DNA from 2 places in the Fusicatenibacter sp. genome. Region 2 is predicted to be linked to the other one. Evidence: a T-box and tRNA genes for the amino acid it is inferred to sense, from the RefSeq annotation. Region 2 holds a T-box; the other holds one or more tRNA genes.
The links. The T-box of region 2 lies ahead of ACY2VW_RS03905 (valine--tRNA ligase). A T-box ahead of a tRNA ligase gene usually reads a tRNA of that ligase, here a tRNA-Val.
Positions count from the first base shown of each region.

Region 1: it encodes a tRNA-Val, which carries the amino acid that the T-box ahead of ACY2VW_RS03905 (valine--tRNA ligase) is inferred to sense. The anticodon was not compared.

Region 1 is NZ_CDRRUH010000070.1:1,431-13,830, reverse strand. Features, by position in the region: gene ACY2VW_RS12700 (VanZ family protein) at 1-367, shown strand, start outside; gene ACY2VW_RS12695 (hypothetical protein) at 348-665, shown strand; gene ACY2VW_RS12690 (HD domain-containing protein) at 681-1,292, shown strand; gene ACY2VW_RS12685 (aminopeptidase) at 1,361-3,379, shown strand; gene purE (5-(carboxyamino)imidazole ribonucleotide mutase) at 3,502-4,008, shown strand; gene purM (phosphoribosylformylglycinamidine cyclo-ligase) at 4,034-5,059, shown strand; gene purN (phosphoribosylglycinamide formyltransferase) at 5,053-5,679, shown strand; gene purD (phosphoribosylamine--glycine ligase) at 5,685-6,956, shown strand; gene ACY2VW_RS12660 (hypothetical protein) at 7,126-7,293, shown strand; tRNA gene ACY2VW_RS12655 (tRNA-Val) at 7,378-7,450, shown strand; tRNA gene ACY2VW_RS12650 (tRNA-Met) at 7,484-7,557, shown strand; gene rffA (dTDP-4-amino-4,6-dideoxygalactose transaminase) at 7,747-8,880, shown strand; gene ACY2VW_RS12640 (YdcF family protein) at 8,887-9,489, shown strand; gene ACY2VW_RS12635 (hypothetical protein) at 9,598-9,828, shown strand; gene rlmD (23S rRNA (uracil(1939)-C(5))-methyltransferase RlmD) at 9,913-11,307, shown strand; gene ACY2VW_RS12625 (hypothetical protein) at 11,304-11,546, opposite strand; gene ACY2VW_RS12620 (group II intron maturase-specific domain-containing protein) at 11,594-12,082, shown strand.
Region 2 is NZ_CDRRUH010000010.1:9,589-28,056, forward strand. Features, by position in the region: gene ACY2VW_RS03900 (LTA synthase family protein) at 1-136, opposite strand, end outside; gene ACY2VW_RS03905 (valine--tRNA ligase) at 137-2,788, opposite strand; T-box leader at 2,884-3,104, opposite strand; gene ACY2VW_RS03910 (MBL fold metallo-hydrolase) at 3,215-4,015, opposite strand; gene ACY2VW_RS03915 (putative signal transducing protein) at 4,037-4,381, opposite strand; gene ACY2VW_RS03920 (SseB family protein) at 4,529-4,969, opposite strand; gene ACY2VW_RS03925 (hypothetical protein) at 5,053-6,012, opposite strand; gene ACY2VW_RS03930 (M48 family metallopeptidase) at 6,030-6,602, opposite strand; gene ACY2VW_RS03935 (hypothetical protein) at 6,759-6,896, opposite strand; gene ACY2VW_RS03940 (transglycosylase domain-containing protein) at 6,919-7,674, opposite strand; gene ACY2VW_RS03945 (biotin transporter BioY) at 7,967-8,527, opposite strand; gene ACY2VW_RS03950 (MATE family efflux transporter) at 8,806-10,179, shown strand; gene ACY2VW_RS03955 (glycoside hydrolase family 3 protein) at 10,380-12,809, opposite strand; gene ACY2VW_RS03960 (MGDG synthase family glycosyltransferase) at 13,125-14,240, shown strand; gene ACY2VW_RS03965 (glycerol-3-phosphate acyltransferase) at 14,246-14,902, shown strand; gene ACY2VW_RS03970 (pyridoxal phosphate-dependent aminotransferase) at 15,105-16,292, shown strand; gene ACY2VW_RS03975 (glycoside hydrolase family 31 protein) at 16,508-18,468, opposite strand, start outside.

The sequences.
Region 1 (12,400 bases), on a different contig from region 2:
AAACTTTTTTGAACTGGATTACCGTTACAATCTGGTGCCGTTTCAGGAAATCAGACGGTTCTGGATTTACCGCGAACAGGTGGGATTCCTTGCCGCATTTTTAAATCTGGCGGGCAATGTGATCGGTTTTCTGCCGTTCGGCTTTATCGTTCCGGTGATGCACAAAAAAATGGAGAGCTTCTGGAAAGTATCGCTTCTTGGTTTTCTGTTCAGTCTCTGTGTGGAAACGATCCAGCTCATCACGAAGGTGGGCTGCTTTGATGTAGATGATCTGATCCTGAATACGCTTGGAGCCATGATCGGCTGCGGCGCATTCCTGATCTGCAATAAATTCAGGAGATGGAAATATGGCGAGGAAGAAGTATAATTACAATTTTGTCCGGAAGCCGTCGGAAGGCGGAAAGGAAGCCCTCTATATGGCAGGTGCTTCGGTCTTTCTGTTTCTGCTGGCTTCGGTCGTATCGTTTGCATTCCACGGAAACGGAGGCATTTTTCTCGGAGCAGCGGGACTGTTCTCATTCCTTTTGTCGGGATACGGCTTCTATGTGGGAATGAAGAGCTTTAAAGAAGAACAGGTCAGCCACAGAATGTCGGTTCTCGGCTCGATTACGAGCGGCGGCATGCTGGTCGCATGGCTGGCACTGTTTCTGGTTGGTGTAAGATAAAGAAGAGGGAAAAAGATGGATCACGAACGTTTTAAAAAACAGCTGAATTTTATTCTGGAGATTGATAAAGAAAAGCAGATCCTGCGCCAGACGCACATCCGCGGCTATTCCCGCCAGGAGGACGACGCGGAGCATGCATGGCACATGGCGGTGATGGCATTTCTGCTGCAGGAATATTCGAATGAAAAAATCGACATCGGCAGAACGATGCTCATGCTGCTGATCCACGATCTTGTGGAGATTGATGCGGGCGACACGTATGCGTACGACGCGGAGGCAAATAAAACAAAAGACGAAAGAGAACATAAAGCGGCCGAGCGCATCTACGGCCTGCTGCCGGAGGATCAGGGAAAAATGCTGATGGATCTCTGGCTTGAATTCGAGGCGTATGAGACACCGGAAGCGCGCTTTGCCCATGTGATGGATAATTTCCAGCCGCTGCTTTTAAATCATGAGAATGATGGAAAAGACTGGGCCCGCCACAATGTGCGGATTTCCCAGCCATTGAAACGAAACGAGAAGACGGCAACCGGATCCGAGGAGATCTGGAGTTATATGGAAGAGATTCTCGAGCAGAGCATCCGGGACGGAAAGATCATCGATGACCGGGAAGAAAAACAGGAATAAGTAAGAAAAATGAGGGGCAGATCTGCCCCTCGTAAAAGTTAGAGAGAGCATAGAAAGGAATTTTTTGCATGGATGAATTATTAAACGAGCGGTATGCGCTTGCAATCGAGCGGATCCGCCAGATTCCGGCGGAAAAAAGCGTTCCGCAGCCGTACCGCGATTTTTTTGCACAGATGGCACAGTACCTCTGCAAAATGGATCAGATCCGGACGAGAATCGCTGAAGGATATCTGAAAACAGCGCCGGAGGCAGAACTTGCCATGCTGAACCGTGAACCGTACGAAGATGTGATCGGGGAGCGGTATGAGACCTCCTACGGAAACCCGGCGTTTGCCGTGCGGGCGCTTGGCGAAACGCATGGAAGAAGTCTCTGCTGCCTGTACCGGGAGCTGGGAAATGCTGTTGTGTGGGTTTATGAGGAACGCCTGCTGGAGCTGACTGCGGCGATGGAGCTGTATCTTGAACTGTATGCGATGTTCGAGGAAGAGACGCTGCCGTCCGCGCAGTATGTAAAAGAGAGCATTTACTGGTATGTGAGCGATTACGCCGAGGAGCGCCAGGAATACCAGGTGCGCGAAATCGTCGACCCGTCGCTGCACTTTGTGAAGGATATTGTGATGGAATCTGATCTGACGGATCTGCGGTATCTGTACCAGTACGGCGAATATATCACCGAAAATGAGAAGGGTACAGCACGCTTTTTAAATACGTTCAGCCAGGAAGAAATCGACGCAATGGCACGCACCTACACAGAAGGCTTCCGCAAGTGCTTTCTCGTGGCGCGAAAAGATCTGTCGAAAAAGAAGACAGTCAGCATCCGCTTCCACATCGGTTTTGAGCGCATGATCCGTGCGGCAATCTTACAGTTCCGCGAGATGGGACTCGAGCCGGTGATTTCCCGCGGTGCGCGGAGAACGTGGGTTGCCGGTGCGTCTGCGAATAAGCAGTATGACTACGATCACCGGAACGATGAGGCGCTGTATCTCAACGAGGATCTCGTGAAGAGACGGCTCCGCGCGATGCAGGTGAAATACGACGAGTACAAAGAACTGGCGGACGGCTATGCCGGCCCTGCCGTGGTGGAAACCTTCGGCGAAGTTCCGTTTGAGCCAGTAAATAAAAAACAGGCACTGCACTTAAATGAGCGCCAGCAAAAGCTCCGTGTCGGATTCCAGAACGAGGCGGGCCAGATTGTAAACCGCTATATCAAGGATGACGAGTACGGCTACACGATCATCGCCTACCCGATGCCGGAAATCGACCCGCGCTATGAAGAAATTTTCCGCGAGATCGTAAAGATCAACACGCTCGATTACGAAAAATACCAGCGCATCCAGCAGTATCTGATCGATGCGCTCGACGAGGGTGTTTCCGTGCATGTGCTTGGAAAAGGAGAGAACCGGACCGATCTGCGCGTGATGCTGCATCATCTGAACGATCCTGCGAAAGAGACGAATTTCGAGAACTGCGTTGCTGACTGCAATATCCCGGTCGGAGAAGTCTTTACTTCCCCGCTTCTTACCGGTACGACAGGCGTGCTTCATGTGACGGGAGTCTACCTGAACGAGCTGTATTACCGCGATCTCTGCCTGACGCTGACCGACGGCATGATCACCGCGTATGACTGCGCAAACTTCGAAAAAGAAGAGGACAATCGTACTTATATAGAAGAAAACCTGCTGTATCACCACAGGACACTGCCGATCGGCGAGTTTGCCATCGGAACGAACACGACGGCGTATGTGATGGCGGAGCAGTACGGCATCGCCGGAAAGCTGCCGATCCTGATCGCGGAGAAGATGGGCCCGCATTTTGCGATGGGCGACACCTGCTACGCGTGGGCGGAGGACAGCCCGATGTACAATCCGGACGGAAAAGAAGTGATCGCACGCGAGAACGAGGTTTCGGCAAAACGGAAAGAAGATCCGTCGAAAGCATACTTCGGATGCCACACCGACATCACGATTCCGTACCGCGAACTGCAGTCGGTTGCGGTCGAAAAAGCAGACGGAACGGCGATCCCTCTCATTGAGGACGGACGCTTCGTCCTGCCGGGAACGGAAGAATTAAATGAACCTTTTGGCTGATTATGGGTTGACATTTCAGCGCCTGCTTAGTATATTATAAGCAGAACTGAATGATTAAAACATAAAAATAAGTATAACTAATGAATAACGCTTAGAACAGTTAATCAGAAAAGGAGAACAACATGGCTAAAGTAGGAATTGTGATGGGCAGCGACTCTGATATGCCGGTAATGAGCAAGGCAGCCGACATGCTGGAAAAATTTGGAATTGAGTACGAGATGAAAATCATCTCCGCACACCGCGAGCCGGATGTATTTTTCGAATATGCAAAAACCGCAGAGGAGAAAGGCTTCAAGGTTATCATTGCAGGCGCAGGCATGGCAGCTCATCTGCCGGGTATGTGCGCAGCTATTTTCCCAATGCCGGTCATCGGAATTCCGATGCATACCACATCGCTTGGAGGCCGTGATTCCCTGTACTCCATCGTACAGATGCCGAGCGGCATTCCGGTAGCAACCGTTGCCATCAACGGCGGTGCCAATGCCGGAATCCTGGCAGCAAAGATTCTTGCAACTTCCGATCCGGAACTGCTTGCAAAACTGAAAGCATATACACAGGAAATGAAAGAGCAGGTTGAGGCAAAAGACGCAAAACTGCAGGAAACAGGATACCGTAACTACAGTAAATAAAAACAAAGGACAAGGGAGGTTCACCATGGATTACAAGAACGCAGGAGTAGATATTGAAGCTGGATACAAATCAGTAGAATTAATGAAAGAGCACGTAAAGAAAACTATGCGCCCGGAGGTATTAGGCGGCCTTGGCGGTTTTTCCGGCGCTTTTTCCCTGGCAAAAATCAAAGAAATGGAAGAGCCGGTGCTGCTTTCCGGTACAGACGGATGCGGAACCAAGGTGAAGCTCGCCATGATTCTTGATAAACACGACACCATCGGTATTGATGCCGTTGCCATGTGTGTGAACGATATCGCATGTGCCGGCGGAGAACCGCTGTTCTTCCTCGACTACATCGCATGCGGAAAGAACTATCCGGAGAAGATCGCTTCGATCGTAAAAGGCGTTGCAGAAGGCTGTCTGCAGTCCGATGCGGCACTGATCGGCGGTGAGACCGCAGAGCATCCGGGCCTGATGCCGGAGGATGAGTACGATCTGGCAGGTTTTGCTGTCGGCGTATGTGACAAGAAAGACATGATTACCGGTGAAAATCTGGCAGCCGGAGACGTACTGATCGGCATGGCTTCCACCGGCGTTCACAGCAACGGATTTTCTCTTGTCCGCAAAGTTTTCGATATGACAAAAGATTCTTTAAATACATACTATGATGAGCTCGGCGCAACCCTCGGTGAGACTCTGCTTGCACCGACCCGTATCTACGTAAAAGCACTCCGCGCCATTAAAGATGCCGGTGTAACCGTAAAAGCATGCAGCCACATCACCGGAGGCGGCTTCTACGAGAACATTCCGCGTATGCTCAAAGACAACACCGTAGCCGTTGTACAGAAAGACAGCTACACCGTACCGCCGATCTTTGATCTGATGGCAAAGAAAGGCAATATCGACGAGCAGATGATGTACAACACCTTCAACATGGGTATCGGTATGGTACTGGCTGTTGATCCGGAAGATGTAGACGCAGCGATGAAAGCCATCCGTTCCACAGGAGATACGCCATATGTGATCGGCCACATTGAAAACGGAGAAAAAGGAGTACAGTTATGCTAAGATTAGCAGTTCTCGTCTCCGGCGGCGGCACGAACCTGCAGGCGATTCTGGATGCGATTGACGAGGAAACCATCACAAACGCGGAGGTTTCTGTTGTCATCAGCAACAATGCAGGAGCGTATGCGCTGGAGCGTGCGAAAAAGAAGGGGATTGATGCGGTATGCCTTTCCCCGAAGACCTTTGCATCGAGAGAAGCATTCAACGAGGCACTGCTGGCGAAACTGCAGTCGTACAACGTCGATCTCGTTGTGCTCGCAGGATGCCTGGTTGTGATCCCGCAGAGCATTGTGGATGCTTATCCGAATAAGATCATCAACATTCATCCGTCCCTCATTCCGTCGTTCTGCGGAACGGGCTATTACGGACTGAAAGTGCACGAGGGCGTATTATCCCGCGGCGTCAAAGTGACGGGAGCGACGGTTCATTTTGTGGACGGCGGAACAGACACCGGCCCGATTATTCTGCAGAAGGCAGTCGAAGTGCACGAGGGCGATACACCGAAGGCACTGCAGCAGCGCGTCATGGAAGAGGCCGAGTGGGTCATCATGCCGCGTGCGATTGATCTGATTGCAAACGGAAAAGTAACGGTAGAAGACGGACACGTAAAGATAAAGGAGTAAGAGCGATGAAAGTACTGATTGTAGGAAGCGGCGGAAGAGAGCATGCGATTGCCTGGAAGGTGGCACAGAGCCCGAAGGTAGACAAGATTTACTGCGCTCCTGGAAACGCAGGAATTGCGGAGTACGCAGAGTGTGTCGATATTGCAGCGATGGAGTTTGACAAGCTCGTTGCTTTTGCGAAAGAAAAAGAGATTGACCTGACCGTCATCGGCATGGATGATCCGCTGGTCGGCGGTGTTGTCGATGTGTTTGAGGCAGAGGGACTGCGCGTATTCGGACCAAGAAAGAATGCGGCAATCCTGGAAGGATCGAAAGCGTTCTCCAAAGACCTGATGAAAAAATACCATATCCCGACGGCGGCATACGAGACATTCTCCGATCCGGAAGCGGCAGAGAAATATCTCGAGACCGCAAAATTCCCGATCGTGCTGAAAGCCGACGGTCTGGCTCTTGGAAAAGGCGTTCTGATCTGCAATACCTTAGAGGAAGCAAAAGAGGGCGTCAAGACGATCATGCTCGACAAGAAATTCGGCAGTGCCGGAAACGAGATGGTCATCGAGGAGTTTATGACGGGACGTGAGGTTTCCGTTCTCTCCTTTGTGGATGGAAAGACGATCAAGACGATGAGTTCCGCACAGGACCACAAGAGAGCAGGAGACGGCGACACCGGCCTGAACACCGGCGGTATGGGCAACTTCTCCCCGAGCCCGTTCTATACCGAAGAAGTGGATAAGTTCTGTAAGAAATATATCTATCAGCCGACCGTAGATGCGATGGCAGCCGAGGGAAGACCGTTTAAGGGAGTTATCTTCTTCGGACTGATGCTGACACCGGACGGACCGAAGGTGCTCGAGTACAATGCCCGCTTCGGCGATCCGGAGGCACAGGTTGTGCTTCCTCGTATGAAGACAGACATCATTGATGTATTTGAAGCCTGCATCGACGGAACTCTCGACCAGATCGACCTGCAGTTTGCAGATAATGCGTGTGTCTGCGTCGTACTGGCTTCGAACGGTTACCCGGTTTCCTACGAGAAAGGATTCCCGATCCGCGGACTCGAGACATTCAAAGAGCATGAGGGCTATTACTGCTTCCATGCAGGAACGAAGTTCAAAGACGGCGGGATCGTGACAAACGGAGGCCGTGTCCTCGGCGTGACAGCCATTGGCGATACCTTGAAAGAGGCGCGCGCGAATGCATACAAGGCTGTTGAATGGGTCGACTTTGATAATAAATATTACCGCCATGATATTGGAAAAGCGATTGACGAAGCGTAACGTGAATTTTAATTTTGAGTAAAATGGAGCCGCCGGGATTCCTGCAAAAGGAGATCCGGCGGCTTCGTTTTGCTTGAAAAATGGAATAATGTACCGCCGTTCCGGATACAATAGTAAGGAGATCCTTTGCTTTTTAGCAGAATCAGAACAGGAAAGGCGGTTGGAAAATATGGGAATCGTTTGTCTGGCGGGGATTTTTGCCGTATTTCTTCTACTTGCATGGACGCTCTGCCGGGCGGCAGGATGGGAGAAAGAACGGGAAGATCTGGAACAGGAGCAGTACCTGAGAGAGTGGAGGGAGAAAAAGTTAAAAAAAACGAAAAAATTTGAAAATTAGTGTTGACATTTGGCGGGTGGAATGCTATACTAACGAAGTCGGTTGGTGATACAGCTAAAAAGCCAACAGACAAAACACCGATGTGGGGTCTTAGCTCAGCTGGGAGAGCATCTGCCTTACAAGCAGAGGGTCATAGGTTCGAGCCCTATAGGCCCCATGTTTTATGAAAAACGGTGTTGAAAATGAATATGGCGAGATAGCTCAGTTGGCTAGAGCACGCGGTTCATACCCGCGGTGTCGAGGGTTCGAATCCCCCTCTCGCTATTTGTGAAACCCTTGAGAAATCAAGGGTTCTTTTGGTTTTACGGACAGTATGATGATATGGCTGTCATGTCAAAATCGTGTCTTGAAATCCACAGAGATTTGTGAGAAAATGAGACTACCTAAGAGCTTGTTTTGGGCTCTGAAAGTAAATAAAACAGTAATGGATAGAAGAAAGATAAGGAAAAAACAATGATAGAGTTTAATAAACCACCTTTTATTGGAACAGAACTGGAATACATCCGCCAGGCGGCAGAGGAAAACAACAAGCTGTGCGGCGACGGTCCTTTTACGAAGAAATGTTCTGCCTGGATGCAGGACAATTTCAACGTAAAACATGCGATGCTTACGACATCCTGCACCCATGCACTGGAAATGGCAGCTTACCTGTCTGAGATTCAGCCGGGCGATGAAGTGATCATGCCGTCCTACACGTTTGTTTCCACTGCAGATGCCTTCGTTCTGCGCGGAGCAAAAATCGTCTACGTGGATATCCGTCCGGATACGATGAACATCGACGAGACCAAGATTGAGGATGCCATCACCGAAAAGACAAAAGCGATTGTTCCGGTTCACTATGCGGGCGTTGCCTGTGAAATGGACACCATCATGGATATTGCAAAACGCCATAACCTGAAGGTTGTAGAGGATGCGGCACAGGGTGTGAGCGCGTACTACAAGGGAAAAGCCCTTGGAACGATCGGCGATTTTGGCTGCTACAGCTTCCATGAGACGAAAAACTATACGATGGGAGAGGGCGGCGCGCTGCTGTTCCAGGATGAAAATTATCTGGAAAAAGCAGAGATCCTTCGTGAAAAGGGAACGAACCGCAGCAAGTTTTTCCGCGGACAGATCGACAAATATACCTGGATCGACTACGGTTCCTCCTATCTGCCGAGCGATATGAATGCGGCTTACCTGCTTGCAGAGCTCGAGGAGCATGAGAAAATCGACAGAAAGCGGATGGCCATCTACAACTATTACCATGAGCAGCTCCGCCCGCTGGCAGAAGCAGGAAAGATCGAGCAGCCGGTGGTACCGGAAGGCTGTGTACATAATGCGCATATGTATTTCATCAAAGCGAGAAATCTGGAAGTGCGTACGCGCCTGATCAAATATATGAAAGAGCGCGGCGTCATGTGCGTGTTCCACTACGTTCCGCTGCATACCTCCCCGGCCGGACAGAAGTTCGGTGTGTTCCATGGAGAGGACAAGTATACGACAAAAGAAAGCGAGCGCCTGATGCGTCTGCCGATGTTCTACAGTCTGTCCGAGCAGGATATGGCGTATGTTGTCGAGTGCCTGATGGATTTCAAAGAGTGGTAAAATTTCATGTATGAGAAATTTCTGAACTACTTTACCGATTACATTTTTGTAAAAGACGAACCGCAGAAAGCCGATGTGATTTTCGTACCGGGAAACGGCTATCCGCAGATGGCGGTGCATGCGGCAAAACTCTGGAAAGAAGGATTTGCGCCGGTTGTGCTTCCGTCGGGAAGATACAGTACTGTGAGCGGGCATTTCGCCGGTGTACAGGATCTTGCGGAGCAGTACAGCGGGAACTATGAAACCGAGTGGGAGTTTCTGCGGACGGTACTGCAGAAAAACGGCGTGCCGGAGAAAGCGATTCTGCGCGAAGACCAGGCGACGTATACGTATGAAAATGCACTGCGGTCACGGGAAGTGACAGATGCGGCGGGCATCGAGGTAAAAAAAGCGATCCTCTGCTGCCGGAATCTCCATGCGAGACGGTGTCTTCTGTATTACCAGCTTGTCTACCCGGAGACAGAGTTTTTTGTCTGTCCGTCGGATATTGAGTTCACCAGAGAAAACTGGCATACAAAGGGCGAATGGATCGACCAGGTGTTAGGAGAAATGGAGCGCTGCGGCGGTCAGTTCCACAAGATTCTGCGGGAACTGCCGATGGAATCCTAAATCGAAAAGATTTATAAAAAAGAGCGGAAATTGTGGTAAAATTGCGGCTTATATGGTATACTATCGTTAAGTTAAGTTTCTAATCTAAAGCAAAGGTTGGTGGACAGTATGAATAAGATTGATGAAGTATTAGAGCTTTTAAAACAGAGAGAACGTGAGAGCGAAAAACCGAAAAACGTGATTTTATGGGTCCTTGCCATTGTCGGAGCGGTAGCGGCAGTTGCAGGAATCGCATACGCAGTATACCGGTTTGTAACTCCGGATTATCTGGAAGACTTCGAAGATGATTTCGATGACGATTTCGACGATTACTTCGAGGATGAAGACGAAGATAAGTAGGATGAAAAAAAGAAACTCCGGTGCCGGAACGTGGTACCGGAGTTTTTCTGTCCGGAAATCAGTTTGACATAGAAGGAGAAGAGAATGAAAAAAGGAGAAATTTACGAGGGAGTCGTGGAAAGAATCGATTTCCCGAATAAAGGACGTGTACATGTGGAGGGCGAGACGGTTACCGTGAAAAATGCAATTCCGGGACAGAAGATCCGCTTTCAGATCAACAAAAAAAGAAAGAACCGCATGGAGGGGCGCCTGCTCGAAGTAACAGAAAAATCCCCGATGGAAAAGCGCGATCCGGTCTGCAGTATTTTCCCGTCCTGCGGCGGATGCATGTACCAGACGATGAGTTATGAGGATCAGCTTGCAATGAAGGCCGGTCAGGTGAAAAAACTGCTCGACGATGCCCTCGTGGAGGCTGGCCAGGTCAATGAGGCGGGGGAGGCGGATTACCCGTTCCTCGGCATCAAGGGAAGCCCGAAGGAGTTTGCATACCGCAATAAAATGGAGTTTTCTTTTGGTGATGAGTACAAGGACGGCCCGCTGTCCCTCGGACTGCACAAAAAGGGCAGCACCTACGATGTCCTGACTGCGTGTGACTGCAAAATTGTGCATGAGGATTTCACAAAGATTCTGAACTGTGTGCTGGCGTATTTTAAAGAGCGGAACGCAAGTTATTACCATAAGATGAGCCATGAGGGATATCTGCGCCACCTGCTGGTGCGAAGAGCCGAGAATACCGGAGAAATCCTCGTAAACCTCGTGACTACAAGCCAGGAGGAGTGGGATCTGACACCGCTCGTACAGGAAGTGCTCGCCCTGCCGTTGGAAGGAAAGATTGTGGGATTCCTTCATATTGTGAACGATTCCCTGGCAGACGTTGTAAAGAGCGATGAGACAAAAGTGCTCTACGGACAGGACTACTTCTATGAAGAACTCCTCGGACTGAAATTCAAGATCACTCCGTTCTCCTTCTTCCAGACCAATTCGCTCGGCGCGGAAGTTCTCTACAGCACCGCCCGCGAGTTCGTCGGCGAGACGAAAGACCGCACGATCTTCGACCTCTACAGCGGAACTGGAACCATCGCCCAGATCCTTGCACCGGTCGCAAAAGAAGTGATCGGCGTGGAAATCGTGGAAGAAGCTGTGGTGGCTGCAAAAGAGAACGCAAAGGCAAACGGTCTTACCAACTGCAGTTTCCTCGCCGGAGATGTGCTGAAGGTGATTGATGAAATTGAAGAAAAACCGGATTTCATCGTCCTTGATCCACCGCGCGAAGGAATCCATCCGAAGGCTCTGCCGAAGATAGTTGATTCATATAGGTGTGAAAAAATGCTTTACATCTCCTGCAAGCCGACTTCTCTTGCGCGGGATCTGGTAGAGTTTGCAAAATATGGATACCGCGTAGAAAAAGTCTGCTGTGTTGATATGTTTCCGGGAACTGTTCATTGCGAGACAGTTTGCCTTTTGAAAAAAGCTGATTAACAGAAGGTCCAGTGAATTTCGATGTCCGCGTTTAGAACAACAATTTTGTCGATCAAAAGATGAATGATACTGTTGGTATATTCAGCATCACCAGAATCCAGAGCTACCTGAAATGCATTTGCGTAGCTCTGGATTTTTGCTACATCCAGATTTACGACGGGTTCAGCTCTTTCAAGATTGGCCTGCAAGGCTTCTCGCTCTTTTTTGAGTTCGGACAGACGCTGCTCAATTTGAGGCAAGATACATTGAAACGACGCTTCTTCTAAAGGTAAATCGTAAGAAAAGCATGATTGGAAGGCCAACAGATATAAAATATCTGGGTTTTACCTTTTATAACCAGTTCAGGGAAAAGAAGTATAAAGCAAAAGCTCATGAAAAGTCGGTAGAGAAAGTAGTGAGGAAACTGAAACAACTCACAAGCCGCAGATGGGGAGTAAGTAACTCAGTTAAAGCGCAAAAGATTGCGGAAGTGCTGAGAGGATGGATCAACTACTTTAAAATTGGCTCAGTTCTTACAGTAACCAGAAAGTTAGACACGATGCTTCGATACAGATTTAGAATGTGTATATGGAAACATTGGAAGACACCACAGAATAAATTTAGGAATTTAGTCAAGTTGGGAATCGGACAAAAAAATGCAGCAAAAGCGGCATGTACACATGGATATGCACGAATTTGTAGAACGGAGACGGTATGCTATGCAATGTCAAATGCGCGGCTCGCAAGATTCGGATTACTTTCTGCGGAAAAATACTTTGTAAAAGTGTCAAGTTAGCTGAACCGCCGGATGCGGAACCGCATGTCCGGTGGTGTGAGAGGTCGGCGGCGAAAGCCGCCTCCTACTCGATCAAAATATGTACAGCATTGGGCGTGACATTATCACAGTTCTTTCAGGAAGGTAATTCAGAGAACCTGACAGAAGATCAGAAAGAAGTTTTAAGGATATGGAACGATTTGAGTACAAATGAGCAGGAAACAGTAATGTCAATACTACATGGACTTCGGAAGTAGGAGAACAGTTCGAATGTATATATCGGCTGTTCTTTTTTTATTTCTAGCGTTAAAGCGGTAAGGTTTTTCTTGTATACAGTAG
Region 2 (18,468 bases):
CCAGCGAATGGCGGGAAAATGCTTCAATCACCAGATACAGAATACAGCATCCCAGGGCCTGCAGCGGCAAAGAGAGCCAGTTGCAGACTTTCACTACGGTTTCCTTGTTTCCATGCAGTTTTTTTCCTTTTTTCATTTATTTTTTCAGCTGCTCCAATCTTGTCTGAACCTGCTCCATCATCTGCTGATAGTTCGCCAGTTTTTCTTTCTCTGCCTGAACTTTTGCTTCCGGAGCTTTGTTGATAAAGTTCGGGTTGCCAAGCATGCCGTTGGAACGTGCGATCTCTTTTGTCAGACGCTCTTCCTCTTTCGTAAGGCGGGCGATCTCTTTTTCCAGGTCAACCAGCTCGGCAAACGGAATGTAGATCGTTGCCTGCGGGATCACTGCGGATACCGCATCGTCTGCGATGCCGGCTTTGTCTGCCTGTACGTGAACTTCGCTTGCTCCTGCCAGAGTTCCGAAGAATACAGCACCGTTTTTGAAGGTTTCCTGTACAGCAGCATCTTCCGTTACAACGAATACGCTTGCTTTCTTTGACGGCGGTACGTTCATACTGGTGCGGACACCACGGATGCTTCTTACCGCCTCTTTCATCATCTCAACGGCTGCCTCATCCTCTGCGTATGCAAAGTCTTCGGTCTCTTTCGGCCATGCGGCGATCATGATGGAATCCTCGTCCGGATTCAGTGTGCAGTAGATTTCCTCTGTGATGAACGGCATAAACGGATGCAACAGCTTTAATGCATTGCCAAGAACGGTTTTTAAGGTCCACAGTGCAGCGCCCTTCGTCTCGTCGGTCTCGCTGTACAGACGCGGTTTTACCATCTCGATGTACCAGTCGCAGAACTCCTCCCAGATAAAGTCGTAAACCTTCTGTACGGCGATACCGAGCTCGTAGCGGTCCATGTTGTCCGTTACTTCCGTTGCCAGCGTGTTTACCTTAGAAAGAATCCATTTATCTGCCAGTGTCAGTTTGTCTTTTGGCATTTCAGACGGAACTTCTGCTTTTTCCAGGTTCATCATGATGAAACGGGAAGCGTTCCATACTTTGTTTGCGAAGTTACGGCTGGCTTCTACACGCTCCCAGTAGAAACGCATATCGTTTCCAGGTGCATTACCGGTCATCAAAGTCAGACGGAGAGCATCTGCACCGTATTTGTCAATGACTTCGAGCGGATCGATACCGTTTCCGAGGGATTTACTCATCTTGCGTCCCTGGGAATCACGAACGAGTCCGTGGATCAGTACGTGGTGGAACGGAACCTGTTTAGTCTGCTCCAGTGCGGAGAATACCATACGGATAACCCAGAAGAAGATGATGTCGTATCCGGTTACGAGTACATCTGTCGGATAAAAATAATCAAATTCCGGTGTTTTCTCCGGCCATCCTAACGTGGAGAACGGCCACAGCGCTGAGCTGAACCAGGTGTCCAGGGTATCCGGGTCCTGGGTGAGATGGGTGCTGCCGCATTTCGGGCATTTTTCCGGCATTCCGCCTCTTACAACCGTGATCTCGCCACAGTCATCACAGGTATAGGCCGGGATACGATGACCCCACCAGAGCTGACGGGAAATACACCAGTCGTGGATATTGTTCAGCCAGTTCTGATAAATCTTGCTGAAACGATCCGGGATGAAGTTTACTTCCCCGTTCTTCTCCGCTTCGCTGGCAGCGGCAGCCATATCCGCCATTTTTACAAACCACTGCGGTTTGATCATCGGCTCTACGGTTGTCTTACATCTGTCGTGGGTTCCTACGTTGTGAACGTGATCCACTACTTTTACAAGAAGGCCAAGCTTCTCGAGATCCTCTACCATGGCTTTTCTTGCCTCGTAGCGGTCCATGCCGGCGTATTTGCCGCACTTGTTGTTCATGGTTCCGTCATCGTTTAAGATGTTGATCTCTTCGAGGTTGTGGCGTTTTCCTACCTCAAAATCGTTCGGGTCGTGTGCCGGTGTGATTTTTACGCATCCGGTTCCGAACTCTTTGTCTACGTAAGCATCTGCGATAACCGGGATTTCACGGTCGGTCAGCGGCAGTTTCAGCATTTTTCCTACAATATCGGTGTATCTTTCATCCTCCGGATTGACAGCTACGGCAGTATCGCCGAGCAGAGTCTCCGGACGGGTCGTTGCGATTTCTACGAAGCGGCCTTCTTCTCCAACTACCGGGTAGTTGATGTGCCAGAAGTGGCCTGCCTGCTCCTGATATTCAACCTCTGCATCGGAGATGGAAGTCTGGCATACCGGGCACCAGTTGATGATGCGGCTTCCTTTGTAGATCCATCCTTTTTCATACAGACGGCAGAATACTTCTTCTACGGCTTTGGAGCATCCCTCGTCCATGGTGAAGCGTTCTCTCTCCCAGTCTGCGGAGGAGCCGATCTTTCTTAACTGGCTGTTGATGCGTCCGCCGTATTCTTTCTTCCACTCCCAGCAGTGCTCCAGGAATTTTTCGCGTCCGATTTCATCTTTGTCGATGCCCTGCTCTTTGAGCATATTGGTAACCTTTACCTCGGTTGCAATCGCCGCATGGTCGGTTCCCGGCTGCCAGAGGACTTCATATCCCTCCATCCGTTTGAAACGGCAGAGAATATCCTGCATGGTGTTGTCGAGTGCATGGCCCATGTGAAGCTGTCCGGTTACGTTCGGAGGCGGCATCATAATGGTAAACGGTTTTTTGTTCGGGTTTACAGTGGCGTGGAAATATCCTTTATCCAGCCATTTCTGATACAGTCTGTCCTCGAGTCCTTTCGGATCGTAGGTCTTTGCGAGTTCTTTGCTCATGAGATCCTCCTTTTATGTTTGGTGTATTGTGGTATTTATTCCCGCAGAGGCTTGTCTTAAATCAAAAACGCCCTTCACATACACATAACATGCATGCAAAGGGCGAAAATTCCGCGGTACCACCTTAATTTGTATCTCGTTTCGGAGTCTGTAACGTGACTCATGCGTGAGAACCTAATCATCACATCTTCTGTGCTTTTCAGCTCTCCGGTTCAGAAGCTACCTTCCATGACCACCTTCCCGGACAGCCTTTCAGCCGGTGAACCGTCCTCTCTTTTGGGGCCTGCCATGTACTCCTCTTCCTCATAACCTTTTCTTTTTCTGTTGGAATAGAAACTGCATTTATCATAATCGCGTTTTTTTATTTTGTCAAGCCGCCGCGGGCAAAAACCTTTCTTCTTATGGAAGTTTTAAGATTTCACGCGCTTATTTTCGGTGAATCCGCGATGCACAGTACTGCATTTCTGCGCGGCCGTACGACGCGTAGCGGACCTGTTCTTTCGAAAACGGCTTCGCATTGCTTGGCCGTCCCAGGTTTTCGCCGTGGATCACCTGATCCACAAGGTCGATGAGATCTGCGAGAACGCCGAGGCTGAGCGGATTGTAAACCGGATGCGCCGTCGATTCAAACACCTGCGTGTGATGACCGCCGAAGAATTTCATGCGGCCGCCCTTTTTCACCAGCCACGCCATCAGACCAACCAGACCATCGTAATACTCTTCCAGGCTCGTTCCGCCCGGCACCTGCATCCAGACACCGCAGCCGCTTCCGATCGCATCTCCGGTGAACAGGTAATTCTGTTTCGTCTCCAGCACGACAACACTGCCCGGCGTATGGCCCGGAGCCTGACAGACGGCCAGCTCTGTGCCGCCGAGCGGAATCACGGAATCGGTACGGATATCATGAATCTCTTCCCACGGTTTTAGTTTTCCCGCCGTCAGCATCACGAGCGTCTCCGGGTCCATTTTCTTTTCCTCGTGGCACATGTAAACTTCGTCGAATTCATCGATGTGATACATGTGATCCGGGTGCGCATGCGTGATAACCAGCAGCAGAGGCTTATCTGTCAGCTCCCTTATCACCGGCAGAATCTTTGCGCCTGCCGTAATGCCGGTATCAATGACAGCCGCTTTTTCTTCACCTTCTACTACATAGAACGACGAATTTCCCGCGTCAAGAATACAGTAAATTTTTTCTCCGATTTCTGTTACCTGAAAACCTTCCATTTTGTAAAACCTCCCTTTTGTTCACCGGAACATACTGAACCCTATGTTGAATAAAATCCCCATAACAATAATAATAACCCAGATCAGAGCTGCAATTCTTGCTTTTGGCGTATGGGACTGTGTTCGGAGCGGCTCAGGAAATTCCCCTTTTTTCTCCCAGTCGGCAATCCGTTTTTTTGCCTCCTCTGCCTGTTCTTCCTTCACATAAACAACGCGTCCCTGATACGGTATTCCAGTTGTAATCTGCAGAATTTCTCCGGCTCCTTCGCTTTTTCCATAAGCCATGATTCCATGACGCTGCAGCATCTTTACCATCTTTTTTGTAGTCTGTTCATCTACCGTACGATACACCTTTCGATACCCCATATCTTTCCCTCCTGTGCTTTGTGCCTTAGATCCACCTTCCGCTATTTTATGCTATTTTCTTTTTTTCTCTCAGCATCATCACCCACGCAATCCGTAATCGAAGTTGATTGTGAGCAGCATCGTAATCTGGCCAAGTGAAATATGATATCAATGCCCCGCATTCTCTTCTCCGATGATAATCGAAAGCAGCGTATGATCCAGCATGATCGTGCGGTTCCACGGATTGAGAATCACACCGCTGATCTCCTTTGTTTCGGATGCCATGTGGATCAGCTGTTCCAGACTCACGAGAAACGTAGATTTCACGCTGCTGCTCCCCTTTAATTCCTCATCAAAGCTCGTAAACGCGGCCCACCAGACTTTTCCGTCTGCGCTCTTTACCGTTCCGATCCGGATCTGATCGTCGCCGGATGGCGGTTCCACGGAAAGAATCGCCTGTCCGCCCTCTTTCATTCTGCGGCGGATCACCGTCAGCACATGTGCCAGCATTTCCGGCGTCGGCTCCTTTTGCAGTCCCAGAATTGCTTCCTCTATCGTTTCATTCCCCTGCAGCCCTTCGTCCTTTGGAGTTTCCATTTCTTTTGCCATTGCTCTTGTCCTTTCTTTTTCGCTTTTCCCACACAGAATCTGTATACCATCATCCCCGGCAGCTTCGGCACTTCCGATGACCTTTACTCTGCGCCTACCCAGATGCCATCTTCCCCGCAGAATCTGCACTCTTTTGATAAATCCAAAACGTTTTCCATCCGCTTTAAGATCTGATCGTACTTCCCTTCCCGCATCAATGCAATCGTCACCTGATCCGTTCCGATCTGCAGATGGCGGAAGCCGCGTTTTCCTTCCTCCGTCCACGGCAGAGTCAGCTCCAGTTCAAAGCCGCCGCTGCTTCCGTACAGCTCACCCGGCTGTTCGTCCGCAAACAGCTCGAAAAGCGGCTGATAATATGCTTTGAAATAATTCTCCTCTGGAAACCAAAGTGTCCCGTCCCCGGTCCGCTCCGGCTCTTTTACAACGGCATTCAGATAGCCTCTCTCGTAATACGTCATGCACGCCGCGCTCTTCGCCAGCGGATTTTCATTGATCTTCTCGATCTCCGACGCCGCCCGGCATCCGTTTCCAAAGGCCGCCTGGCTGTTCTCGCTCCTGCCGACCGGCTCCCAGACGCTCCATGCGTTCTGCTTTCCGTATCCGATCAGATCCTGGCGGTATGCACCGTTGTATTTTACAAATTTTTTCTCCCCCGGCTGCTCGATCAGGTTCAGCGGTACCATACAGTCAATTCCGTACAGCTTCTGCGCAATCAGCCGCGTGTAGATGATGCCGAGATAATGACAGATTGCACTGCGCTCCGCCGTGTCGAGATACATAATCTGCTCCGCTTTTGCCAGCTGGTCGCCGCGTGTTTCGAGCACACTCTCCACCATCGCAATCCGGGACTGCAGCTCCGCCTTCCGTTTTCCGCGGTATAGTGCCGACAGTCTGCTGTATGGCATTGTGCTTACAAGAATCGCATGCAGCAGCTCCAGGTTTGTGTATTCGATCATAATATCTTTCTTATTTAAGCCAAACTCTGCGTCGGTATCAACCTCCGTCACATTGATGATATATGTTTTTTCTTCGGTCAGTATCATTTGTTTTGCCTCTCTTTTCAGTACTCTCTTCCATGCTCCTTCAGCCAGCTCTGCCACACTTTGTAATCGGGCATCTGCTGTGCCACCACCGCGTAAAACCGCGCGGAATGGTTCATCTCTTTCTGGTGCGCCAGCTCGTGGATAACGACGTAATCCATCACGCGCTCCGGCATCAGCACCAGTTTCCAGTTGTAGTTCAGGTTTCCGGCGCTGCTGCAGCTGCCCCAGCGGGTTTTCTGCTCACGAATTGTGATTCTGCCATACGTTACGCCCATCTCTTTTGCAAAATGTGCCGTCTTTTCCGCCAGCATCTGCGCCGCACGTTTAACCGCCGCTTTTCGTTCTGCTTCCGTCAGATGGTTCGCTGCTTTCTGCTCTGCGGCCGCCAGCGCTTTTTCCCGGTGTGTGTGAATCCAATCCTGTTTTTCTTTTAAGAATGCTTCGATTTTGTATTTTGCCATCCGTTTCGGTGCGCGCACCACCACGCTTCCATCCGCTTTGACCTGGACGGCGAGCGTTTTACGGGCGGAATACACGATCTCATAGGGAATCTGTTTTAAAATCCGTTCTGCGCTGCCTTTTTGTTCCATTTATTTTTCCTCAAAAGCTGTCTGTTTTACCATTTTTTTGCCTTTTTTTCATTATACCTTTTTCCCGGCGGAAACGCAATCGGATTGCTCACAGAAAAAAACGCGAGCAGAATCACCGTTTTTCTTCCGGCAATTCTGCTCGCATTTTTCTTTCTCTTATTTCAGCTCAATTTTTTTCTGCTTTCTTCGGATGCACAGCCTCACAAATAAAATCGCCGCCTGCACACAGAGAATCATCACCAAAATTCCAATCATGGACAGCGCTGTTGCCCCCAGTCTGATCAGTTTTCCCATTCTTTTTTCCTCACTTTTCTTTCTATCGTGCCAGAACCGGATCGGCTGCCGCATCCCACAGCAGGCTGTCCGTCTCACTTTGTTCCAGGTATCCATATTTTACCATTGCCGCCAGCACCTGCTTTTCCCGCTGCAGCGCCAGATCCGCGTGGCGCGACGGCGCGTAGGCGGACGGTGCATTCGGGATTCCGGCGAGGAGAACGGCTTCGCTGTCGGTCAGCTCCTGCGGTTCTTTCCCGAAGTAGCCAAGCGATGCTTCTTTCAGTCCGTAATAGCCATCCCCGAAATAGATGGTATTGATGTACAATTCCAGAATTTCTTCTTTCGAGAGCTGCCGTTCCACATAGAGTGCCGTCCACGCCTCTGCCGCTTTCCTGGCAAATGTCTTATTCTGATCGTAATACATGTTTTTTACCAGCTGCTGTGTGATGGTACTGCCTCCCTGCTCCGGTTTCATCACGCGGATATCATGTACAACGGCCCGCGCCATGCTGATCCAGTCTATCCCGTGATGTGTGTAATACCGATGATCCTCAACAGCAAGCACCGCTTTTTTGTACAGATCCGGCACCTGTTCAAGAGAAGCCCACTGTGCTCCGCTTCTGGCTTCCTCTACTGCCTGCGCGAGCGGCTTTTCCTTCACTGCCTTCTGATAGGAAACATATCCCTGGATTGCCCAGAACATTCCGGCCGTCAGCAGGATCAGGCAGAAAAATGCCAGAAAACCTCCAACCATTTTTCCCGCTGTTCCCCGGTGTTTTCGTGTTCTTTTTCTCATAGTTTCAAACCCCTTTGTTGTTCTTTCCTGCTTTCTATCCTACCATATCTCCCTTAACGCCTTCTTGCCTCTTTCTTAGGAATTCATTAAAATTTTGAAACTGTATGAAATGCATTTTGCACGTTTTTTCAAATAACCGCTGCTGCTGCGGAATACTTTAACCGAATCAGGCAAGTAGCGAAGCGGATTGCGAATATCCGCTTGACAAAACAGAAAAAGACAGACACCTGGCAGATTGTCAGGATGCCTGTCTCTTGTTTTTATCTTTTGGTTTTTCAGAAACGCTCTGTGATTATGCTACGGTTCCGTAGTTCATTACATGAGCTGCTGACAGTGCTTTTCGAACGGCTACACCGAGAATTTCAGCTGCTACAACGGAAATCACATCTTTTACGATGTACGGAACGGAAACTGCAAGGAACGAAGCCGGGATCGTGTTTCCTGTTACAATAGAAAACTGTACCACACCGAATGCGTGACATACCGCAAGACCTGCGATTCCAAGAACGAATGGTTTGCCCGGGAAGCCTTTTTTAATTCCGGCACCGCAGAGCATTGCCATCGGAATAAATCCGAAAATAAAGCCGCCGGCCGGTCCGAGAAGAGCGCCGAAGCCACCGCTCATGCCGGCATAAACCGGAACGCCGATCGCGCCGAGGATCAGATAAAGAGCGGACGATGCACCTCCCAATTTCCAGCCAAGCACGTAGCCGCAAAATGCCATTGCAAAGGTCTGCAGCGTCACCGGAACGCCGGTCGGAAGCGGAATCGTCACAATGGACAGTACCGCAAGCACTGCCGTCATCATGCCGGTCAGTACAATCTGTTTTGTTGTAAGTTTTGATTTTTTCATGAATGTAAATCCTCCTCGCAGGTTTTTGTATCCAATTCTTTCTGCTTTTGAATTGTTAACCTTGTTTCAATATAGGTTAATATTTCATTTTTGTCAATCCCTTTTTTAAAAATGCAGAGAGTTCTGCTACGATTCTGTTACACTTTCTGAAAACAGCGGTCACCCTCTTGTTTTCTGTTTTCTTTCTATGGTATACTATATAGTCTCGGAGTTTTTCCGGGAATGTTCACCCGATACAAACGATGAATTTTTATTCCATTTGAAAGGAGATACCCTCTATGAAACCTTCCGAAAATCCTCTCGGCTCGGAACCGGTCAGCTCTCTTTTGCGGCGTTTTGCGATTCCGAGCGTCATCGCGATGCTCGTCAGCGCCCTCTATAACATGGTAGACCAGCTCTTTATCGGTCACAGCATCGGCGTGCTCGGAAACGCAGCGACCAACGTAGCGTTCCCACTCAGCATGGTCTGCACATCCATCGGTCTGCTCTGCGGCATCGGCGGTGCTGCAAACTTCAATCTCTGCATGGGCAGACGAGAGCCGGAGCACGCGAAATCTTATGTTGGAAGTGCCATCTCCATGCTGGCAATCCTCGGTGTGATTCTCTGCGTTGCCGTTCAGCTTTTTCTGCGCCCGATGATGCTTCTCTTTGGTGCAACACCGGACGTCATTGATTACGCCTGTACTTACACCAGAATCACCTCCATCGGCTTCCCGTTTCTGATCGTCACAATCGGCGGCTCCAACCTGATCCGCGCGGATGGCAGCCCGAAATTTTCCATGCTGTGCAACCTGGTCGGCGCGATCGTCAACACGATTCTCGACCCGCTGTTCATCTTCGTTTTCCACATGGGCATGGCAGGTGCAGCGCTCGCCACGATCACCGGACAGATTTTATCGTTCGCGCTCGTTGTCTTCTATCTGCGCGGTTTTAAGACGCTGCCGCTCTCTCTTTCCGATCTGAAACCGAACATGGCCTGCTGGGCACGGATTGCTGCGCTTGGTGCAACTCCTGCGTTCAACCAGGTGGCAATGATGGTTGTTCAGATCGTTATGAACAACACACTGACCTACTACGGCTCCAATTCCGTCTATGGAAGCGACATTCCGCTTGCATGCGCCGGTATTATTTCAAAGGTGAATATGCTGTTCTTTTCCTTTGTCATCGGCATTTCGCAGGGACTTCAGCCGATTGTCAGCTTCAACTTCGGTGCACAGAAATATGACCGCGTGAAGGACGCCTATAAAAAAGCAGTTTTTGCGGCGACTGCCATTTCCATCGTCGCCTTCCTCTGCTTCCAGCTCTTTCCGCGCCAGATTATCGGCATTTTTGGTTCTGGTTCAGAAGAGTACCTGCATTTTGCAGAGCGGTACTTCCGCATTTTCCTGTTTTTCACATTCCTGAACGGTATCCAGCCGGTCAGCTCGAACTTCTTTACCTCCATCGGAGCACCGAAGAAGGGTATTTTTCTTTCGCTGACGAGACAGATTATTTTCCTGCTTCCGCTGCTGCTGATTTTTCCGTATCTCTTCGGCATTGACGGCGTGATGTACACTGCACCGATTGCAGACCTTGCAGCCGCATCAGTCAGCATCGTTATGGTCGTGCGGGAATTTAAGATTATGGCAGAGCTACAGAAGGCTACTGCCTGAAAACAGTTTTTTTCCTGTAGTTTCCGCTCGTTTTTACTGCGCTGCGGTCGCCAGAGTCTTGCTACAGATCATTGCCGTGTAAACAGGAATGAATCCTGTCCGGAAAGTAAAAAATCGTATGCTGTTGCTTTTTCCACAACAGCATACGATTTTTTTATGTGTTATCCACACTTTTCTTTATTTATTCACATGCATCCACATCAGTCCATGCGAAGAATCATGGTCAGGATTCGTTTTGCACAAAGAGCGATTTCGTCGCGGGTGATGTATCCCTTCTCAAATGCCTCCTGTACGCGCTCCTCGTATCCGTTTGCCATCTTGATATCATTTCCGGCTTTTGTCTCGCGGTAATGCTCGCCGTGTGTCCACCAGTCGGTCGTTACCATTCCCTTAAAGTCCCACTCACCGCGCAGAATACCGGTCAAAAGATCCTTGTTCTCAGATGCCTGAACGCCGTTGATCAGGTTGTAGGACGACATGATTGTGTATGGATCTGCCTCTTTTACGATGATCTCGAAGGCTTTCAGGTAAATCTCACGCAGCGCACGCTCGGAAACGCGGGAATCGCTGTCTTTTCGGTTTGTTTCTTTGTTGTTGCAGCAGAAGTGTTTCACACTTGCCCCGATATGCTCGGACTGCATACCGCGTACCATTGCCGCACCGGATTTTCCGGCTACAAGCGGATCCTCGGAATAATACTCAAAGTTTCTTCCGCAGAGCGGACTTCTGTGAATGTTGACAGCCGGGGTCAGCCAGATGCCGATGTTGTTTTCTTTGACTTCCTCTCCGCCGGCTTTACCGATCTCTTCGATCAGCTCCGGATCCCAGGTGCAGGCAAGCAATGTTGCACACGGCCATGCGGTCGTGTTGACGCCACACTGCGGCTGAATGCGAAGGCCTGCCGGTCCGTCTGCGGTCATGATATTCGGGATGCCGTACTCAGGCAGATTTCCCATGCCAAACGTATTGGCAACTCCTGTGTTCGGCTGACCGCCGAGCAGATGAATAAGTGCTTCTGTCGGAAGCTTATCTACAAACTCGTCGAGCGTTTCTTTTCCTTCGACCACATTCATCAGGTTCGGATTCGTCTTTGCTGCTTCCATAAGCTCGCCAAAGCTCTTTCTCTCCTGTGCTTTGACTGCCGGGAGGAAACCTTCCAGAGTCAGCTTATCCTGACGCTCCAGTCCTTCTTCCTCGACAGGGCCGTTATCGGTCGGAAGCGCTTCGTAGGTTCCATCCGCAAGGAGACGTTTTTCCAGCTTATGCGGAGCGGCAAGGCTGGTGTACTGTGCAGTCACTTTTGCCTCTGCCAGATCGTAGGTGAAGTCCAGTTTCTTCGCATCTCTTACATTGTTTCCAACGTAGAAGACGTAGCTTCCTGCCTCAAGAATATAGGCAGATTTTGCAACCTTTCCAAGGTCATCAAAAGATGCCATATCTTCCACTGTAAAGGAAAGAACGACTCTCTGTGTCTCGCCTGGCTGCAGCAGTCTTGTTTTCCGGTAAGCGCCGAGCTCTTTGGCCGGTTTGCCAAGCTTGCCCTGCGGTGCGCCATAGTAGAGCTGTACAACTTCTTTTCCGGCACGTTTTCCGGTGTTGGTAACAGCTGCTTTTACAACAATCTTTCCATCCTTCTCTTCTGCCCCCAGAACTTCTGTCTCAAAGCTGGTGTAGGAAAGACCGAAGCCGAACGGATAATTGACCTTCTCCGCTGCGCCCGGAATCGTCTCGAAATAACGGTAACCAACGTAGATATCCTCGTTGTAATCCACGTAATAAACGGATTTATGGAAGTTCTCGGTGGATGGATAATCCTCGAGGGTTGCTGCGTAGGTATCAACCAGTTTACCGGATGGGTTGACGTCGCCTGTTACAACGTCCGCTGCCGCGAGGCCGCCTTCCATACCGCCCTGCCATGCCATCAGCACCGCCGGAATCTCTTTGCAGTCTTTGAACCAGCTGGTATCAACCATACCGCCGACATTCATGACAACGATGACATTTTTAAAGTTTGCTTTTACTTTTTCTACCATGGCTGCTTCGCCGTTTGTCAGGCAGAAGTCGCCGTTTTCGAAGATGCTGGCGCTCAGCTCGATCTGTTTTTTCTCATCCTCAAACAGCTCATAGCCTTCATCGTTGATCTGGCATTTGCGGTCCCAGCCCTCGCCGGAGAAACGGCAGATGGTGATGATTGCGGTATCGGTATATGCTCTTGCTTTTTCTACCAGCTCATCCGGTACTTCCGGCTCTCTTGTCATGCCCGGTACAGCGCCTGCAGCATACTGCTCTTTTACATTTTTCTCATAGAATTCCGGCAGCTCATGGAACAGAGAAACCTCCCCCTCGGCTTCTTTGATCTTCATGCCTTCGTAGAAGTTGCGGATATACTCGACCGTAACGTCACCGCTTCCGCCGCCGCCTTTTACGTAATCAATCGTTCCTTTTCCGAATAAGGCTACCTTTGTGCCTTTTGCGAGCGGCAGTGTGTCGTTCTCGTTTTTTACCAGAACCATACCCTCGCCTGCTGCTTTTCTGGAAAGTGCGATATGTTCCGCGCTTCCTGTTACCCTTTTTCCGTCTTTTCCCAGCGGCAGAACCGGCTGGTAAAGACTTCTCTGCCATTTACCCATTTTAAGCTTACCTCCTGTATTTTTCGGTGCGCAGATCGCTTTCCGAACGCGCCCCATTCTGTCTTTATGATACGAAGTTTTTGATGGGATGTCAATTGGTTTATCAGCAGAATTACCATATTTTTTCTTTTCTTCTTTCAATTTTGCTGTATTTTTACCAACTTTTTGTGATGTTGCTCTCTTTCAGGCACGCGCTCGGACATTTTCCTGCTTTTGGGGCTTGTCCGGAAAATAACGGCGTTTTATACTTTACTTCATAAGGGCAGTAGCTCTTTTGCTCTGCTTTTGATCTCGTTAGGAATGGAGTCTGTTTTTATGAAAATACTGATTTTATCGTGCAATACCGGAGGCGGCCACAATGCGGCGGCCTTCGCATTGAAAGAGAGTCTGGAATTTCATCACCACGAAGCTGAAGTGCTGGACCTGATGCGTCTCGGGCGAAAACATACGTCCGCGCTGGTCGGCGGAGCTTATGTAAAACTCGTCTCCGTTTTTCCGGCCGGATTCGGCGCTGCCTATCAGCTCGGCGAGCTGGTGCGCCGCGTCCCGGGGAAATCACCGGTTTATTATGCGAATGCGCGGCTTGGAAATGCACTCGCCGATTATATCGTTCAAAATCATTTTGATGGTGTCGTCACAACGCACCTTTATCCGGCGGAGACACTGACCTGGATGAAACAGAAAGGGCTGCTGACCATTCCATGTGTCGCCATCGCCACAGATTATGCCTGCATTCCGTTCTGGGAGGAGACAAACTGCGATGATTATGTCATTCCGCACAAAGATCTGATTCCGGAATTTGCATCGTACGGCATTTCAAAGGAAAAACTGCTCCCGCTTGGCATTCCGGTCCGGCCCGCATTTTCGCGTCCGGCGTCGAAAGAAGATGTGCGCCGCCATCTCGGCCTTCCCGAGGATGCTCCTCTTTTTCTCGTCATGAGCGGCAGCATGGGATTCGGCAAGGTGCATTTGCTCGCGCATGAGCTCGTTTCCCGCCTGAAAAACGGCGAACAGGTTGTGATTATCTGTGGAAATAACAAGAAACGGGCGCGTTCTCTCCGGCTGCAGTTCCATAAAAATTCAAATGTCCATGTCGTCGGCTTTACGCGCCATGTCGCGGAATATATGGCGGCCGCTGACGTTCTTTTTACAAAGCCCGGTGGCTTAAGCAGTACAGAGGCGGCTGTACGGCGCGTTCCGCTTGTCCATACCGATCCGATTCCCGGGTGCGAGACGAAAAACCGCGCCTTCTTTGTCTCCCGCGGAATGTCCGTGACCGGCACGCATCAGAAAGAACTGGCAGATGCCGGTATTTCACTTGCAAAGGATGATGCGCGTCAGATTGCGATGCGCGATGCACAGCGGGAAAACAGCCATCCGCAGGCAGGAACGGCGATTACGCATCTGTTAGAAAAATTAGTTTCGGAGTAATACTTATGAGGATGACGATTTATCTGTTTTATCTTTTATTCGGCTATCTCTCCGGCAGTGTGCTGTACTCGTATCTGATTCCAAAGCACTTCTGCCATGTGGATGTCCGAACCGCGAATGAGGACCAGAATCCCGGCGCATTCAACGCATTTTCTGCGGCTGGACCGCGCGTCGGACTGTTCTGCGTTCTGTGCGATATTTGGAAGGGCTTTCTGCCGGTGTTTCTGGCAGTACACAGCTCTGCGGTTTCGATGGGTTCGTGGCTTTTCGCTTTGATTCTGCTCGCCCCGGTGGCGGGTCATGCATGGCCGTTTCTGCAGCCGGCGAAAGGTGGAAAGGCGATCTCTGTCTCGTTCGGCGTACTGCTCGGTCTCCTGCCGGACCTGCGGCCGGCACTTCTGCTGGCAGCGTTTTACCTTACCTTTTCGCTGATTCTGATTATCCAGCCGCACAATCTGCGCTCAATTGCTTCCTTCGCAGGCTTCGCAGCCGCCGCTCAGCTTTCCCGCTTTCTGCCGTCCGTACGGCTCGGAAGTCTGCTCGTGTCACTGGTCGTCTGCTACCGCCACTTTTTCAGCTTCCGACGGTACGAATCCGAAAATGTTTCATTTACAATTCAGTCTCTGTCTGCTAAAATAAGGGACAGACAGAAAAAACATTAACATTCTCCCGGATTTTCCGCATTTTTTATCTTTTCCTGTGAAATTCGGAAAACATTTTTAAATATCTTTTATGCAAAAAGACCCCTCGGCTGTCCATGCACACCCAAATGGCACATGCATCGCAAACACATGGGAAACAGAAGGGGAACTTCTTGTAAATCTGCAGAAAACCCGCCAGAACAACTTCAGGAGGATCTTTCATATGCTTTCAGAAAAAATGGTAACTCTTGGTACCAAAAAATCGGTCATCCGTGAAATCTTTGAATACAGTAAAAAACGTGCCGCCGAAATCGGTGCGGAAAATGTTTTCGATTTCAGCATCGGAAATCCAAACGTCCCGGCTCCGGCTTCCATTCATGAGACAATTAAAGAACTGCTTGATTCCCGGGATGACTACTATCTGTTCGGTTACACTTCCGCACAGGGAGATGCCGACACCCGCGCTGCCATTGCAGCGAACCTGAATGAACGCTTTGGCACTTCTTTTGGCGCCGATAACTTTTACATGACCTGCGGTGCTGCCGCTTCCCTCCGCATTGTCCTTGGCGCACTGACCCTTCCGGGCGATGAATATGTGGTCTTCACTCCATATTTTCCGGAATACCGCGTCTTCATCGAATCTGCCAGTGCAACGATGGCAGAAACTCCGGCCAACCCGGACACCTTCCAGATCGACTTTGACCAGCTTGCTGCTTCTGTCAATGAGCACACAAAAGGTGTCTTCGTCAACTCCCCGAACAATCCGTCCGGCGTTGTTTATACTGAAGAAAGCATCCGTCAGCTTGCCGCTTTTCTGGAAGAAAAATCCGCCGCCTACGGCCATCCGATCTATCTGATTGCCGATGAACCGTACCGCGAACTCGTCTATGGGGACGTGGAAGTTCCTTGTCTAACCAAATATTATAAAAACACGCTGGTCTGCTACTCCTACAGTAAATCGCTGTCTCTGCCGGGCGAACGTATCGGCTATGTTCTTGTACCGGATGAAGTAGAAAATGCCAGAACCGTTTACGCCGCTGTCTGCGGAGCCGGACGCGCCCTCGGTTTCGTCTGCGCACCGAGCCTCATCCAGCATGTCATTGCAAAATGTGCCGGACAGGTTTCTGATCTGTCTGTTTACAAAAAGAACCGCGATCTACTGTATGATTCGTTAAGCTCCTACGGCTTTACCTGCGTTCACCCGGACGGCGCTTTCTATCTTTTCATGAAATCCCCGGAAACGGATGCGTACGCTTTCTGCGAAAAAGCAAAGAAATACGAACTGCTTCTCGTTCCGGGCGATGATTTCGGCGCGCCGGGATTTGTGCGGATCGCGTACTGCGTGACAACCGCACAGATTGAGCGGGCACTGCCGGCGTTTGAGAAGCTGGCGAAAAAATATTTCGCATAGGGACGGATTTTTCAAACGCACTGTGTTGTTTAAGTTTATGAAAAAGAAAAGATCTTCTGTTGAAAAATCCGATCTTTTCTTAGAAAAAAACTCCGTCCACGGGATCTGCTTGAAGCATTTTCCAATGCCAGAGAAATCTCTGACAAAAGGTATTCTCTTCAAATCCCATGAACGGAGTCCTTTTCTGAATCATTACTTTTCGCTTGAATCTTCTATCATGCGATGATTATTTCTGCTAATGCATGATACAAATCACTTTCCAGTTCTAGCACCAGTAGTTTTCCTAACAAACATGTTTTGTCCTGTTCCGCTTTGATCATATTAAATGCACGTTCTTTTTGATCATACTCAATTTCTGCACGATCTAAAATTTGATAACAGCGATTCACAATATCGTTATCCCTGTACACTCTTTCCCTCAACTCCAACACAATATCCTGATCCAACGGCACATTCTTTAATAAGACTGTTACGTCATCCTCCTTCTTTATTTCGGTTTCTATTCTTCCGCCAGCAGATGAAACCTTGCATGTAGCCTTTGCCTCCCTTATACCACAAAAAGTAACTGCATACTCTCTGTTTTCAGGAATCAAAGATTTCTCTCCTTTTGCACTGGATATATACAGACACCCCTCCTCTTCATGCCATTCATAACTGGTTCTCACACAAATCCCTTCTTGATAAGCATTTGTTATATTGTCATCCTCATACAAAGTAAACGAACCATCTGCTCCAGTATATACATAAAGATGCAACTGCTTAGGATTTTCATTCGCATTTTCCATGTAATCGTCCTGAAACGGAATAATTGCCCCTGTCTTAGCCAACACCGGAATGGATGTTATATCACGATACAAATTCATTTTTCTGCCACCGTGGTAACGCAATCCTGTGAATATATCATACCATTCCCCTTGTGGAATCCATACGGTTGTCTTCGCCATGTACAACGTCTTAATACAAGGAGAAGTCACTGCTGCCACCATCATTTCACTTCCAAATGCATATTGATTTGGCACCTTATAGGCTTCCTGTTCTTTCGGATACCAATAATACATCGGTAATACCATAGGGATTCCCTCTGCATACTGCCTGTAATTCATGGTATATAAATATGGAATCATTCTATGTCGAAATCTTAAGAATTTTTCCATCACCATGCGGATCTCTGGTCTGTAGTGCCATGGTTCCTTGGAATTAAATTGATTGTCCGAGGAATGCAGACGCATAATGGGAGAAAATACACCAAACTGCACCCATCTTCCACTCAGTTCATCGTTTCTGCTTCCTGATATATGCCCTCCAATATCGTGACTCCACATTCCATACCCTATATTTGACGCTGTCGCTGTAAAATAAGGCTGAAAATCAAGTGATTTCCACGATATGATGGTATCCCCTGAAAATCCAACTGGATAACGATGACTTCCTGGTCCCGCATATCTTGAAAATGTCATTGGACGCTTTCCGTCCCGTCCATTATCCAGAAAATGATAGTGGTTTAGCATCCAGAGGGGATCCAGACCTTCTACCTTAGATAAACTGCCCTGTTGCCAGTCTATCCACCAAAAATCAACCCCGGCTTTTTCCTGCGGATGATGCAGACAGGTAAAATATGCCTCCACAAATTTTTCATCCGCTATATCAAAAGGAATTGGCAATTCTTTATCAATACTATCATCATCCATCTGCATCGCCCTGGCCATTTCTTTATACCCCTCCTCATAGGCCCGTACCCCTTCTGCCGGATGTACATTTAGTGTCACATGAAGTCCCTGTTCATGAAGCCATTTCAGAAAAGCATCTGGATCTGGAAATAATTCCCGATTCCATGTATATCCTGTCCAGCCGCTTCCATAACGCGCATCTACCTCTACCAGATGCCAATCCATATCAATTACTGCAACGGAAAACGGAATATTTTCCCGCTTGAACCGTTCCATCAGTCCGCGATAACTTTTCTCCGTATATTTGTGATATCGGCTCCACCAATTGCCAAATGCATATCGTGGAACCATTGGTGTTGCTCCGCAAAGTCTGTAAAAATCCTGTATACACGTCAGATAATCCATTCCGTATCCCCAAAAATACAGATCTTCTTCTGGATTCTTCCGTGTTTCCACCCAGCCATCTTCTCTGATCAATAAAGATTTACTATCATCCAGCACTGCATAGC